Regions from separate parts of the Rhodoferax sp. RT4P68 genome, predicted to be linked through region 4. Evidence: predicted binding sites of a transcription regulator. Region 4 holds the regulator's gene; each other region holds the start of a gene.
What was found. Region 4 encodes LexA, which represses DNA repair genes until DNA is damaged. Its sites were predicted from a motif close to ACTGTATNNNNATACAGT; they were not measured.

Region 1 (3,688 bases), on a different contig from region 4:
AATGGATTCGTGCGACCGCTGTACCTCGTACCGCGGTCATTCAGGCCAGCGCCTGGCGCCCAGCCGAACGACGGCTTGATTGCGGGCAGCGTGAGTACGGCCGCTGCAGGTCACCGGCAGCAACCGCTGCACTGCTGTCGCTCGGGATCGCGAGGCGACGGGCGCAGCGCGGTTGCTGCCAATCTAGGTGACCGCCCGAGCCCCGGCTTAACCCGGCCTTCGCTGTTCCGGCCCGGGCAACCGATACGGGTCAACAGGCGACCGCTGCAAAATCTCCATGGGTCCAATGCCGCGACCACTACGATCCCGCAGCAGCCACCTCGAATCCGCCATGTCGGGCTGCCCCCAACTCCCCTGTATGCCTTCGCAAACGGATCGATTCCACAAACTGCCAGGTGCTTCGACCCACACTCCGAGTCACGCCGCCATCCGGTGGTCGTAAAAGTACCGCTCGCGGTCATCCAGCACCGCATGCTGGGCCGGCAGGTCTTGCGCATCGGGATTCAACCAAGTGTCCAGGTGCCGGGCCTGCAGCGGGATGATGCAGCGGTCGTGCCCCGCCCCCGCGACCTCTGGCGGCGGCTCGTCGGTGACTGCCGCGAAGGACCACAGCGCCGGCTCGGTTGAACCCGCCGGCGGTGTCCAGTGCGAGTACAGGCACGCAACGGCCATCAGTTCGCCAGTGGCCGGTGTGAACTCCAGCACAACGTCCTGGCCGCCGCGGTCGACGTGCTCGTAGAACTGCCACCAGAACGCGACGCCGTGGGTGTGGCCGAACTGCTGCTTCCAGAACCCTTCGAGGTTGTCTCGGCGTGCGTTGTAGGTGCCCGGGTACTTGGTGTCGTAAAGCGCCGGCTTGCCGGCCGGCCGGCAGCCATGGCGCATGGGTTTGAGCACGCGCTCACCGTTCTCCACAATCAGGACGTGCGCATAGGTGCCCGGGAAGATGCGCGCATCGCCGCTCTTGCCGTCCGCGCGCTGGAGATCCGTGATCCGGGCCATGAACTGCTCGATCTTGGAGGTCGCGATGCGCTGGCTTTCGCTGGCCGCCTTGGTCGGCTTCAAGGCCAACTTGCGCTCGGCATCGGCCAAGCGCTTGCGCTGCGCGAACAGCTCCTGGTCCATGCGGACGGCCTCTGCGGCCCGGTGCGCGTGGATCAGTGCGGCGATCCTGCGCTCGTCCTCGCTGTCGCCGGCCAAGAACGCATCCTCGATCGCGCGCGGTACTTTGATGTTGCGCCCGCCGGGCCGCTCCCAGAACACCTGGTGGTAGTCGTGGAAGCTCATGCGCGCGCCCATCTCTCGCACATACCTGCGGTACTCGGCCTCGATGCGGGATGAATAGCACATGGGGCATCGTAGCGCCAGGGCCACGCAGGGTTCAGCCGTGGAAGGCGCCGACGGCATTGCCGGGGAGCGTGTGGGACCGATTCACGGTCTTCCCGCCCGAGGTGTCCTGAACGTGATCGACCAGCGCTGCGACCGCACCGGTGGCACGCAGTGCTGCCAGCCCCAGCGGGCCGTGCCTTCCAGGCTGTAGATTGAACGCGGCGCCACGTCCAGCTGCACGGCATGCCGCCTGGCCGGCAGGTCAGGCGGATACGGCCGGAACCGCAGCGTGGCCGTGCTTCCGAGCGAGACCCCCGCAATGGTCTCGTACTCGGGCACATCGCGGTGCCACCCCAGCGGAGTGCCCGGCGCGTACGACGCCACCAGCACCTGCACGAGCCGGTCCGGCTTCACGCCCAGCCAGTGGGCCACGCGGTCGCGCAGCGGCACCAGCCGCGCGTCCAGCGCCGCGCCAACGCGCAGCGGGTGGGTGTCGACGTCGCGGGTGCCCCCGAAGCTGACCACGTGCCGGCGCGCCAGGTACGCCTTGTACTGCGCCGGGCGCAGCGGCAAGCTGCGGATGATGTCCAGCAACTCAGCCTCCTGCGCGGCCGTCAGAAATTCCGGCTGGTAGCGCAGGCCCGGGATGGACGCGGTCTCGGTGTCGGCGAACAAGTCGCTCTGCATGCGGCACTCCGGCACGACGTCGGTTCGGACGCCGCGTGCGATGCACCGACAGCCACGTGGCGACGATCGTGATACTGTATTGATGTACAGTTATTTTAGACCATGCCCGCCGTCGCCATTGCCTCCGAATCCCCTCAAGCCACCGGTGCCCCTGCGCCGTTGCGGCTCGCGCCGCACATCGCCGATGCGGTGTGGCGGGGCGATGCGCTGGGCCATCAGGTCGTCGAATCCGTCTCGTCGGGCTGGGCGGCGCTCGATGCGGAACTGCCGGGCGGTGGTTGGCTGCGACGCTCCGTCACCGAGATCCTGGCCGCACAGCCCTGCGTCATCGAATGGCGGCTGCTGTCCCCCAGCCTGGCCCAGGTGGTGCAGGCGGGCGGGCAGGTCGTGGTCATTGGGCCGCCCCGGCATCCGCACCTGCCCGGCCTGCAGCACATGGGTCTGAGCGAGCGACAGTTCATCTGGATCCAGGCCGATGCGCCGGCGGAACGGCTGTGGATCACCGAGCAGCTCATCAAGTCGAACGCCGCCGGCGCGGTCATCGCCTGGCTGCCCAACGCCCGGCCCGAACAGCTGCGCCGCCTGCAGGTCTGCGCGCTGGCGTGCGACGGGCCGGTGTTCCTGTGCCGCCCCGAGGCGGCCCGGCACGAATCCTCGGCCGCGCCGTTGCGCGTGCAGGCGCAGTCCACCCAGGACTGGCACCTGGACGTCCAGATCCTCAAGCGTCGCGGGCCGTCGCACGCGCAGCCGCTGTCGCCGCCCTCCGTGCCCGGCGGCCTGACGTCCGTGCTCACACCGCGCATGCGGCGTGTGGCCCCACCGGTGGTTCGCGAGGCTCCCCATGCTGTGGGCCGCCCTGCTGTTGCGGCCCGACGCGCACCCTCCGCCGCTTGACGTGCCACTGCGCGGACTGGCGACCTGGGCGCTGCAGTTCTCCCCGCGCGTGGCCCTCGTCGAAGACGCCGTGGTGCTCGAGGTGGACGCCAGCGCTCGCCTGTTCGGCGGCAGGCGCGCGTTGCGCGACCGGATCGTGGTGCACGCCCAGGACCAGGACGTCGGCCAGGTGGCCTGGGCGCCGACCAGCCTGGCGGCCATCGCGTTCGCGTGGGCCGGGCATGAGAATGGCCTGCGCGGCGCCTTGGCCGGCCTGCTGGACGCGCTGCCGATGGAGGTCCTGGCGGCCGTGCGGCCGCACCAGACCACGCTGACGCAACTGGGCTGCCGCCGCCTGGGCGACGTGCGCGCGCTGCCGCGCGGGGGCATCAGCCGACGCTTCGACGCGCAGCTGCTGATCGCGCTGGACCAGGCCTACGGGCTGCGGCCGGAGGCCCACAGCTGGATCGCACTGGCGCCCACGTTCCTGGCGAAGGTGGAACTCATGGCGCGCGTGGAGACCGCCCCGGCCCTGCTGTTCGGCGCCCGCCGGCTGGTACTGCAACTGTGCGGTCGGCTCGCCGCACGGCATGCCGGCACCACGGCGTTCACCCTGCGCTGGCGCCACGACGCCATGCGGTCCAAGGACGCGGGCGAGGGCGGCGAACTCACGGTGCGCACCGCCGCCCCGATGCGCGACGTCGAGCACCTGTGCCCGCTGCTGGCCGAGCACCTGGCCAAGGTGCAGCTGGCGGCGCCTGCGGGCGACCTCGAGCTCGAAGCGGTGGAGGTGCAGGAC
Region 2 (3,688 bases), on a different contig from region 4:
GCTGCAGCGACTGCTTGAGCTCGTCGGTGCCGGCGCCCTCACGCTGCGCCAGGTCGGCCTGCATGCGCAGCCCGGCAAGCGGTGTCTTGAGCTGGTGTGCGGCGTCGGCCAGAAAGCGCTTTTGCGTGGCGATGGAATCCTTCAGCCGCGTCAGCAAGTCGTTGACGGACGAGACCAGCGGCGCCACCTCCAGCGGCACGGCGCGCTCGTCCAGCGGCGACAGGTCGTCGGGTTTGCGCGCGCGGATGCGCTCCTCCAGCTCATTCAGAGGCCTGATGCCGCGCACTAGCGCCAGCCACACCAGCAGCACGGCCAGCGGCAGGATGACGAACTGCGGCAGCATCACGCCTTTGATGATCTCGGCGGCCAGCACCGAGCGCTTCTCGCGGGTCTCTGCGACCTGCACCAGCGCGGGCGCCGAGCCCGGCGGCTCCAGCGCCACCCAGGCGTAGGCCACGCGCACCTCCAGCCCGCGCAACTCGTCGTCGCGCAGCCGCACCTCGCCCGGAAAGGCCTGGTCCATGTCGCGCGGCAAGGGCAGGTCGCGGTCACCGCCCAAAAGTTCGCCTCGAGCGCCCAGCACCTGGTAGACGACTTCGTCGGAGTCGTCGGCGCGCAGGATCTCGCGCGCCGGTTGCGGCAGGTTGAACTGCGCACGGCCCGGCTGCGGCGCCGCCACCAGCTGGGCGAGCGCGCGCACGTTGTATTCCAGCGCGCGGTCGAACGGGTTGCCGGCGATGCCCTGGGCCACCAGCCAGGTCAGCGCCAGGCTGACGGGCCACAGCAGCAGCAGCGGCGTCAGCATCCAGTCCAGGATCTCGCCGAACAGCGACCGCTGCTCGCGCTGGAAGATCTTCACGTCGCTATTTTTTCCAGGCAGTAGCCCAGGCCGCGCACCGTGGCGATGCGGATTGGGCCTTTCTCGATCTTCTTGCGCAGGCGGTGGATGTAGACCTCGATCGCATTGGTCGAGACCTCCTCGCCCCACTCACACAGGCGCTCGACCAGCTGGTCCTTGCTGACCAGGCGGCCGGCGCGTTGGAGCAGGACTTCCAGCAAGCCCAGCTCACGTGCCGACAGCTCGACCATCTTGCCGTCGATGGTGGCCACGCGTCCGGCCTGGTCGTATTCCAGCGGGCCGTGGCGGATGGCACTGCTGGTGCCGCCCATGCCGCGCCGGGTCAAGGCACGCACGCGGGCCTCCAGTTCCTGCAGCGAGAAGGGCTTGGCCATGTAGTCGTCGGCGCCGTAATCCAGGCCCTTGACACGCTCATCGATGCTGTCGGCCGCCGTGAGGATCAGCACCGGCAGGCTGGAGCCGCGGCCGCGCAAGGCCTTGAGCACCTCCAGGCCATGCATCTTGGGCAGGCCCAGGTCCAGGATCAGCAGGTCGAACTGGCTGCTGGTGCGCAGCGCGGCATCGGCCTCGGTGCCGCTGGCCACGTGGTCCACCGCCGCGCCGGAACTACGCAGTGCGCGCAGCAGCCCGTCTGCCAGCACCTGGTCGTCTTCGGCAATCAGGATGCGCATATCGGGTCTCCATCGGGTTGGCGGGGCCGGCGGATTCTAGGAGGCATAGGCTTCCAGCCCCAGCGCGACCACCGTGGCCACCTCGGCGCCCACGGCGTCGCGAAACTCCCGCTCAGCCTGCGCGATGGCGCTGCGAAAGGCCTGCTGCCACGCGTGGCCGCTCGCGGTGAAGACCACGCGCCGGGCGCGCGCATCCAGCGGGTCGGGCTCCCGTGTCACCAGTCCCCAGGCTTCGCACTGGTCCAGCAGGTCGCCCATGGCCTGCTTGCTGATGCCGGCACGCGCCGCCAGCTCGCTGGGGCGGGTGCCGCCGCTGTCCAGATGACGCGTGATGTGCACGTGGGCGGCGCTGACCTGGGCCCGCGCCGCCAGGTTGGACAAGGCCAGCGGCACCTGTTCGTCATGCGCCATCAGTTCCAGCACGCGAGCGTCGAAGCGGCGCAGCGCATCGCCCATCAGTCGGCCCAGATGGGTTGTGCGCCAAGCTTCTGCAGAGACCGATTCCATGGCTTCAAATAGTAAGACAAACTGACTAAAAAACGGGGTTTTGTTTTTCAATGCTGCCGTAAACTACTGTTCAAGCATCCAGACAAGGCCTTCTGCAGGCACCGGATGCATTCTTCAAGCCATTGATTTCAAGGAGTTTTCTCATGGATGCACCCGTCAAGACCACCGCCGCCCAAGCCGAGAAGGCCAAGGCCCTGCAAGCCGCACTGGCCCAGATCGAAAAGCAGTTCGGCAAGGGCACGATCATGCGGCTGGGCGAGGGTGAGGTGATCGAGGACATCCAGGTCGTCTCCACCGGCTCGCTCGGTTTGGACATCGCGCTGGGCGTCGGCGGCCTGCCGCGTGGCCGCGTGGTCGAGATCTACGGCCCGGAATCGTCGGGCAAGACCACGCTGACGCTGCAGGTCATCGCCGAGATGCAGAAGCAGGCCGGCACCTGCGCGTTCGTCGACGCCGAGCACGCGCTGGACATCCAGTACGCGCAAAAGCTGGGCGTTAACCTGCAGGAGTTGCTGATCAGCCAGCCCGACACCGGCGAGCAGGCACTGGAAATCGTCGATTCGCTGGTGCGCTCGGGCGCGGTCGATCTGATCGTGGTCGACTCGGTCGCCGCGCTGACGCCCAAGGCCGAGTTGGAAGGCGAAATGGGCGATTCGCTGCCCGGCCTGCAGGCCCGGCTGATGAGCCAGGCGCTGCGCAAGCTGACGGCCACGATCAAGAAGACCAACTGCATGGTCATCTTCATCAACCAGATCCGCATGAAGATCGGCGTGATGTTCGGCAGCCCCGAGACCACGACCGGCGGCAACGCGCTGAAGTTCTACGCCTCGGTGCGGCTGGACATCCGGCGCACCGGCACCATCAAGAAGGGCGACGACGCGATCGGCAACGAGACCAAGGTCAAGGTGGTCAAGAACAAGGTGGCGCCTCCGTTCAAGACGGCCGAGTTCGACATCCTGTTCGGTGAGGGCATTTCGCGCGAGGGCGAGATCATCGACATGGGCGTGGAGGCGCGTATCGTCGACAAGTCTGGCGCCTGGTATGCCTACAACGGCGAGAAGATCGGCCAGGGCCGCGACAACGCGCGTGAGTTCCTGCGCGAGAACCGTGACCTGGCGCGCGAGATCGAGAACAAGGTGCGCGAGAGCCTGGGCATCGCGCTGCTGCCGGCCGACGTGGTCGCCGCTGCGGCCTGAGTGTCGCCCGGCCGCCCGAGGACGCCCAGCCACCGCCGTGCGCAGCACCAAGGGACCGCCGTGAGCCCCGCGCCGGGTCGCCTCACCCAAGCGCGCACCACAGTGCGCACTGCGAAGGTCCAGCTGTGAGCCCCGGCGCGGCGCGGCCCACGCTGTCGCTCAAGGGGCGCGCGTTGCGCTACCTGAGCCAGCGCGAGCACTCGCGCAGCGAGCTCGAGCGCAAGCTCGCCCGGTTCGAGGAAGAAGCAGGCGCCATTGCCCGGGCGCTCGATGATTTGCAGGCCAAAGGCTTCATCAGCGAGGCGCGGGTCGTGGAGTCCGTCATCCACCAGCGTGCACCACGCATGGGCGCGCTGCGACTGCGTCAGGAGCTGCAGCACAAGGGCATCGCACCCGAGGCCATTGCGCAGGCGTTGGCAGGCCTGCAAAACACTGAGCTCGAGCGCGCCCGCGCG
Region 3 (3,688 bases), on a different contig from region 4:
CACCAGATGATCGAGACCAAGGAGGGCTGCGCCCTCTCTGACCGCGCGCGCACCGTGTCGCGCATCACCTACCAGCGCTTCTTCGCGCGCTATCTGCGGCTGTCGGGCATGACTGGCACGGCGCGCGAGGTGCGTGGCGAGATCCGCGGCTGCTATGGCCTGCGCACGCTGGTCGTGCCGACGCACCGGCCGTCGGCACGCCGCCGCTGGCCCGACATCGTGCTGCCCGACACCGAGGCCAAATGGCAGCGCATCGCACAGGAAGTGCAGGCGCTGCTTGCGGCCGGCCGCGCGGTTCTGGTGGGCACGGGGTCGGTCGACGTGTCGGAGGAACTGTCGGCCGTGCTGCACACGCGCGGCATCGTGCATCGCGTGCTCAACGCGCAGCAGGACGCGGCCGAGGCCGAGCTGGTGCGCACCGCCGGCCTGCCCGGCACGGTGACGGTGGCCACCAACATGGCCGGGCGCGGCACCGACATCAAGCTGCCGGCCGACGTGCTGCGCGCGGGCGGGCTGCATGTGATCCTCAGCGAGCACCATGGGTCGAGCCGCGTCGACCGCCAGCTGTTCGGCCGCGCCGGGCGGCAGGGTGACGCCGGCAGTGCGCAGTGCATCGTGGCGTTCGACGATGCGCTGTTCCGCGAATTCACGCCGGCCCTGGCGGCTGTGGCGCGCGGCCTGCAGGGCGCGGGTGCGGGGCGGCTGGCATTGCGTGTGCTGCGCGGCCTGGCCCAGCGCGCGGCCGAGCGCCAGCACCGCGATGGGCGACGTGAGGCTCTGCGGCTGGACAACCAGCTGGCCGATCTGATGTCGATGTCGGGGCGGCTATGAGGCACGCCGCCATCGCCCTGCTGGCCACTGGCCTGCTGGCAACCGCCCCCCTGCGGGCCGAGGTCGCGCCTTGCCTGATCGAGCCGGCGCAAAAGCTGTCGATCCGCAGCACCGTCACCGCGCTGATCACCGACATCCCCGTTGACCGTGGCGCCACCGTGCGCAAGGGCCAGCCGCTGGTGCTGCTGGATGCGGGCGCAGAGAAGGCCGCGCTGGACTCGGCCCGCTACCGCGCCGTGATGCAGGGCAACGTGGCCGCGGCCGAGGCGCGCCTCTCGCACGCCAAGGACAAGCTGCGCCGGCGCGAGGAACTGGTGAAGGAAAAGTTTGTCTCCAGCCAGGACCGCGACGACGCGCTGGCCGAATCGCGCGTGGCCGAGGCCGACCTGCTGGAGGCGCGCGACAGCCGCGAGCTGGCCAAGCTGGAGGCGCATCGCCTGGCCGCAGAGCTGGGCCGGCGCACCATCGTGAGCCCGGTCGGCGGCGTGGTGATGGAGCGGCTGCAGAACCCCGGCGAGTTGGCCCAGTCAGGCGACAGCGCCAGCCCCATCCTGAAGCTGGCGCAGACCGACCCCGCGCGCGTAGAGATGGTGCTGCCGGTGGCGCTGCACGGACGCGTGAAGGTGGGCGACACGCTGGCGGTCAAACCCGAGGCGCCGTTCGGTGGGGAGTACCCCGCCAAGGTGCGGGTGGTCGACACGGTGATTGATTCGGCGAGCGGCACGTTTGGTGTGCGGCTGGAGTTGCCGAACCCTGCCGGCAAGGTGCCGCTGGGGGTGCGGTGCAGTGCGACGTTCTGAAGGCGAGGGATTGGCAAGCACGGCCAGTACCCGCTTTGCGCTCTGAACGGACATGTGCCGTCTTGGTCTCGCTGCCGTAGAGCTGCCTGTCGGAGCTGCGCACAGGCTCAATTGTAGGGCCCGAGTACGAGTGCGCATGTTGGCTGGCACACGTTGGAGCGATTGAGGTGCGTATTGGTCGGGGAGACCATGTGCGCCATAGGCTATTGAAGTCGGCACAGATCAGATCTGTATAAAAATACAGATCTCCAGGCTAGAATTTGCCTCAAGACAACGACCATGGGCAAAGACACACGCATTGAATGGACGCATCACACCTTCAATCCTTGGTGGGGGTGTGTTCGCGTTTCGGACGCGTGCGACCACTGCTACGCCGAGGTTTGGGCCAAGCGCTTGGGCGTTGATGTCTGGGGGGCTGCGGCCGAGCGGCGCTTCTTCAGTGATGCGCATTGGAAAGAGCCGCTGAAGTGGAACCGGGAGGCAATGGCAAGCGGAGCGCGGCAACGCGTGTTCTGCGCGTCGATGGCGGACGTCTTCGAGAACCGTAAAGATCTAGTCCCCCATCGCCTGCGGCTCTTCGAACTTATCGAGGCCACGCCGCATCTCGACTGGCTACTGCTGACCAAACGTATTCATCTCGTGCGTAAGCAGTTGCCCAAGGGCTACGAGTTGCCACGCAACGTTTGGCTTGGCGCTACTGTGGAGCACCAGGAGTCGGCGGACAAGCGTATCAAGTACCTGTTGGAGTTTGAGACGCCTGCTGTGCGCTTCCTGTCCTGCGAGCCGCTTTTGGGCCCCTTGGAACTGCGTCCGTGGTTGAAGACCGGACAGAAGGGTACCCGTGTGGACTGGGTCATCGCCGGCGGGGAATCGGGGCCGGGGTCGCGGCCCATGGATCCGCAATGGCCAGAGAATCTGCGGAAGCAATGCAACGCCGAAGGCGTGGCCTTCCACTTCAAGCAATGGGGACACTGGGCCCCGGTTGAGTTGGCTGGCGATGCGGTGACAGGCCGCACGCCGATCCACGTTGTCCGGCGGGACGGATCCGAGGTCAAGCTCGCGGGCGTCGGCAAAGGGAAGGCCGGCCGGTCGCTCAGCGGTCGCCACTGGGATCAATTTCCGAGCCCGAGTACACGCGTTTAGCATCGTTCGTACCGCACCACGAAAGGGTAAGGCGCTTGGCACAGAGTCACTACGATTGGTCGAACGGGCCGGCGCAAATCGACCCGCACAGCGTTACCAAGCATGAGGTGCTGGTCGGCTATCTGATCCGGTATTTTGAACAGCGCACTCTAAACGCGCGCGGGCGCGAAAAGCTTCGCATCACGCTGGTCGATGGCTTCTGCGGTGGTGGTCTCTACTCGCTGAAGGGCAGGGGAGCGGAGGTGCTTGGTTCCCCACTACGCATGCTCCAGGCAGTTGAGGAGGCGTGTGTTCGGGTCAATGCGAAGAGGACGAAACCAGTTGCGCTCGACGTTCTATACGTCTTCGTTGACAAGGATGCCAAGGCGCTCGCTCATCTGAAGCAGGTGTTGCTAGATCGAGGTTATGGTCCGCTGATCGGCTCCACGATCCACTTGATCAATGAAGACTTCGTGGCGGCATCGCCCAAGGTCTTTCAACTTATCAGCAGCCACACGCCTCTGGCACGCACCGCACTGTTCTTTCTAGATCAGTATGGATACAGCGATGTTCCTGCACCGCTCATCCAGGAGATCTTTCGGGATTCGCCAAAAAGCGAGGTAGTGCTCACGTTTCACGTCTCCGCCTTTGCCACCTACACCAATGACCAGTTCGCCGACCACGTGTCGCGGAAGCTGGCCATTGATATTCGATCGGAACTGGGCGGGCATTCGATTGAGAGGATCAAGGAGGAGAACTCCGCGGACTGGCGGCGCGTCATCCAGGCCGCGCTGTACCAGGCGCTGGTGCGTGAGTGCGGTGCCCAGTACTTCACGCCGTTCTTCATCCGGGGGGAGGGCAGCGGGCAGGGCGAGTATTGGCTTGTGCATCTGTCCCAGCATCCTCGCGCGCAGGATGTGATGAAGCAGGTGCAC
Region 4 (3,688 bases):
CATCCCTCCGGCAGCGACCGACTGGCCGAGGCCTGCGCTCTGCTCGGCCTGGACGGCCAGGACGTGGTCGTCAACGTGCAAGGCGACGAACCGCTGATCGCCCCTCTGCTGATCGATGCCGTGGCAGACCTGCTGACGCAGCGCCCGCAAGCCAGCATGAGCACGGCGGCCCATGCCATCACTACCATCGACGATCTGCGCAACCCGAATGTTGTCAAGGTAGTGCTGGACGCGCGCGACTGCGCGCTGTACTTCAGCCGCGCCCCGATCCCCTGGTGGCGCGATGGCTACGCCGCCGACAACACCGCCCTGCCCGCGCTCGCGCCGTTGCGCCATGTCGGCATCTACGGCTATCGCGCTGGCTTCCTGCGCCAGTTTCCACTGCTCGCACAGTCGCCTATCGAGAACATCGAGGCCCTGGAGCAACTGCGCGCGATGTGGCACGGCCACGAGATCGCCGTGCACGTGACGCACGAGCCGCCGGGGGTGGGCGTGGACACTCCGCAAGACCTGGAGCGCGTGCGGCGGCTGTTCTAACCGTTCGCCGCAGGCGCCTGGGGGACGTGCGGGCCGGCGTCAAGAGCGCAAATCACGGAAGGTCGCATGCTATCCTCGGTCGCATGAAACACTGCGGCGGCACGCTCTGCCAGCAGTGTCGCGAGCTTCACAACATCCGAGGACATCCATGAGACTGATTCTGTTGGGCGCGCCGGGCGCCGGCAAAGGCACGCAAGCCACCTTCATCTGCAGAAAGTTCGGGATTCCCCAGATCTCCACTGGCGACATGTTGCGCGCTGCGGTCAAGGCGGGCAGCCCGTTGGGCGTGCAGGCCAAATCGGTCATGGATTCGGGTGCCCTTGTGGGGGACGACATCATCATCGGCCTGGTCAAGGAGCGCATCACCGCGCCGGACTGCGCCAACGGATTCCTGTTCGACGGTTTCCCCCGCACCATCCCCCAGGCCGACGCGATGAAGGCCGCGGGCGTGAAGCTCGACTACGTGCTGGAAATCGACGTTCCCTTCGACGCCATCATCGAACGCATGAGCGGGCGCCGCTCGCACGCGCCGTCGGGCCGCACGTACCACGCCAAGTTCAACCCCCCCAAGGTCGAGGGCGTCGACGACGTCACGGGCGAGCCTCTGGTGCAGCGCGACGACGATCGCGAGGAGACCGTCGCGAAGCGCCTGGAGGTCTACAGCGCACAGACCCGACCGTTGGTCGAGTACTACGCCAAATGGGCTGCAGCCGACCCGGCGCAGGCACCCAAATACCGCAGCATCTCGGGCACGGGCACGGTCGACGAGATCACCGCGCGCGCGCTGGCAGCCCTGGCCGACTGACGGCCACCAGGCGCACGCTGCCTGCTGCCTGACGGCGGTTCGACGGGCGGACGTTCGAGGCGTCGCAGCATGCGAGGCACGGCCAGTCAACTTGCGGCCGTACGGCCCGAAACGTGCAGTGCTCATGGCAGCGCTGACAACACGGTTTGATATTCAGGCTCGCCACAGTGCAGGCGGCGTTGCCGGACTGCCTGCGCCGACTGCCGATGCACGGATGCAAGCCCGTGCCGCTAACCTTCACGCTCCCACAAGACACTCTCGAAGCGCAGGACTGCGCAGGTCAGCACGCCCTGCCTGCGCGGGTGGGTCCGCATGCGCAATCCATTGCACGACGGCCGTGGCAGGCAACGGCCACTGACGCCTCCGTACCCCCGTTGCAGGAAGCCACGAAATCCCGACCGAGGTGGGCAAGCTGCAGCGAATGCTTGCACAGTGCAGAAAACTGGTTAAAAATACAGATACTGGAAATATCAACAGAACTGCTCCAGCCCGAAAGGAAATGCCATGTCCGACGCTTCGTCCAATGCCTTCCCTGTCAAGCTCACGGCTCGGCAGCAACAGATTCTGGAATTGATCCAGTCCGCCATTGCCAACACCGGCGCGCCCCCGACTCGCGCAGAGATCGCCAGCGAACTGGGGTTCAAGTCCGCCAACGCGGCTGAAGAGCACCTGCAGGCCCTGGCGCGCAAGGGCGCCATCGAATTGGTGAGCGGGACATCTCGCGGCATCCGGTTGCGCGGCGACATGCTGCGCTCTCTGCACGCCGCGCGCAACAAGCAATTCATGTTGCCGCTGCAAGAGCTGGCTCAGCTGGCACTGCCCTTGATCGGCCGTGTGGCGGCCGGCTCGCCGATCCTGGCGCAGGAGCATGTGGACCAGACCTATTACGTCGAAAGCAGCCTGTTCCAGCACAAGCCCGATTACCTGTTACGCGTGCGCGGTATGTCCATGCGCGACATCGGCATCATGGACGGTGACCTGCTGGCAGTGCGTGCCACCAAAGACGCCAAGAGCGGTCAGATCGTCGTCGCCCGCATCGGCGACGAAGTCACGGTCAAGCGCTACCGGCGCAACAAGGACAACATCGAGTTGCTACCCGAAAACCCGGACTATCCGACCATCGTCGTGGAGCCCGGTGAGCCGTTCGAAATCGAAGGTCTGGCCGTCGGCCTGATCCGCAACACCATGCTGATGTAAGCGGTACGTACTTGTCCGCAGCGCGAGGTGGCGGGCGTTTGGCCGTGCAGTGGCACGACAACCCTCTCGCTGCGGGCTTATCGACCAATCCTGCCTGTGTACACCCCCTTATTTCGGGGAGAGGAGTTGACATGGGAATCGCAATCTTCGCAGCCGCTCGCGTGGTTCAAGCCCTGCCTGCGTGGCTCGAACTGCACTGGCCACAGCTTGGCCGTGCCAGCAGCACTGCGCCAGCCCGAGTGCACCGGAGCGGCACGCCGCCGGTGCAGCCTGCAGCGCGGCACCGCGTCGCCCGTCTGGCGCGCCGCTTGCTCGGCAGATGGGCCAGCGCTGCCAACCGGAGCGACCGGCTGACAGAGCGCGGGCCGCATCGGGCCGGCGCGACGATGCCACTGCGGGTGCTGCGTGTCGTCGAGCCCCACCAGGCGCGCAACGCGGCGGGCCGCATGGTGATCTCCGGCCGTATGGCCGATGTCTGCGCCGAACTGGACCGGCTGGCCGCTGCAGAAGCGGCCAGCGGTTTCGACCGCAGCTGACTGACGGCGCCGAGCGTTGCGTCGTCGGCTGACGCACCGGCCGACGCACCGGCTGACACGCCGGCCAACACGCCGGCCAACACGCCGATGTCACACGGCCGCCAGCCCGGACGGCAGCCCCGTCGAAGCCGTCTGGCTGGCCGGCTCTGCACGGCACGCGAGGCACAATGCCCGCATGAACATTGTGATCCTCGATGACTACCAGGACGCGGTGCGCAAGCTCGATTGCGCTGCCAAGCTCGATCCCTACGCGGCCAAGGTCTTCACCAATACGATCAAGGGACTAGGCCAGCTTTCGGTGCGGCTGCGCGATGCGGACATCATCGTGCTGATCCGCGAGCGTACGCACCTGAATCGCCTGTTGATCGAGAAACTGCCCAAGCTCAAGCTGATCGCCCAGACCGGCCGTGTCGGTGCCCACGTGGACGTGGCGGCCTGCACCGAGCGCGGCATCGCCGTGGCCGAAGGCGTGGGTTCGCCAGTGGCGCCTGCAGAGCTGACCTGGGCTCTGATCATGGCTGCGACCAAGCGGCTGCCGCAGTACATCGGCAACCTCAAGCACGGCGCGTGGCAGCAGTCCGGGTTGAAGACCGCATCGATGCCGGCGAACTTC

Region 1: a site for LexA is predicted at 2,090-2,107, ahead of imuA (translesion DNA synthesis-associated protein ImuA). Genes of this name have one in related genera too.
Region 2: a site for LexA is predicted at 2,103-2,120, ahead of recA (recombinase RecA). Genes of this name have one in related genera too.
Region 3: a site for LexA is predicted at 1,859-1,876, ahead of AC099J_RS28395 (DUF5131 family protein). Genes of this name have one in related genera too.

Annotation. Positions count from the first base shown of each region.
Region 1 covers NZ_JBWMBB010000009.1:2,573-6,260, reverse strand. The annotation lists gene AC099J_RS19000 (SOS response-associated peptidase family protein) at 418-1,350, opposite strand; gene AC099J_RS18995 (alpha-ketoglutarate-dependent dioxygenase AlkB) at 1,432-2,016, opposite strand; gene imuA (translesion DNA synthesis-associated protein ImuA) at 2,119-2,910, shown strand; gene AC099J_RS18985 (Y-family DNA polymerase) at 2,858-3,688, shown strand, end outside.
Region 2 covers NZ_JBWMBB010000001.1:332,298-335,985, reverse strand. The annotation lists gene AC099J_RS01535 (sensor histidine kinase) at 1-859, opposite strand, end outside; gene AC099J_RS01530 (response regulator) at 856-1,530, opposite strand; gene AC099J_RS01525 (MarR family winged helix-turn-helix transcriptional regulator) at 1,567-2,037, opposite strand; gene recA (recombinase RecA) at 2,181-3,233, shown strand; gene recX (recombination regulator RecX) at 3,359-3,688, shown strand, end outside.
Region 3 covers NZ_JBWMBB010000018.1:9,765-13,452, forward strand. The annotation lists gene AC099J_RS28385 (preprotein translocase subunit SecA) at 1-831, shown strand, start outside; gene AC099J_RS28390 (efflux RND transporter periplasmic adaptor subunit) at 828-1,631, shown strand; gene AC099J_RS28395 (DUF5131 family protein) at 1,911-2,774, shown strand; gene AC099J_RS28400 (three-Cys-motif partner protein TcmP) at 2,810-3,688, shown strand, end outside.
Region 4 covers NZ_JBWMBB010000006.1:28,755-32,442, reverse strand. The annotation lists gene kdsB (3-deoxy-manno-octulosonate cytidylyltransferase) at 1-537, shown strand, start outside; gene adk (adenylate kinase) at 686-1,342, shown strand; gene lexA (transcriptional repressor LexA) at 1,847-2,539, shown strand; gene AC099J_RS14420 (hypothetical protein) at 2,671-3,075, shown strand; gene AC099J_RS14415 (D-2-hydroxyacid dehydrogenase family protein) at 3,251-3,688, shown strand, end outside.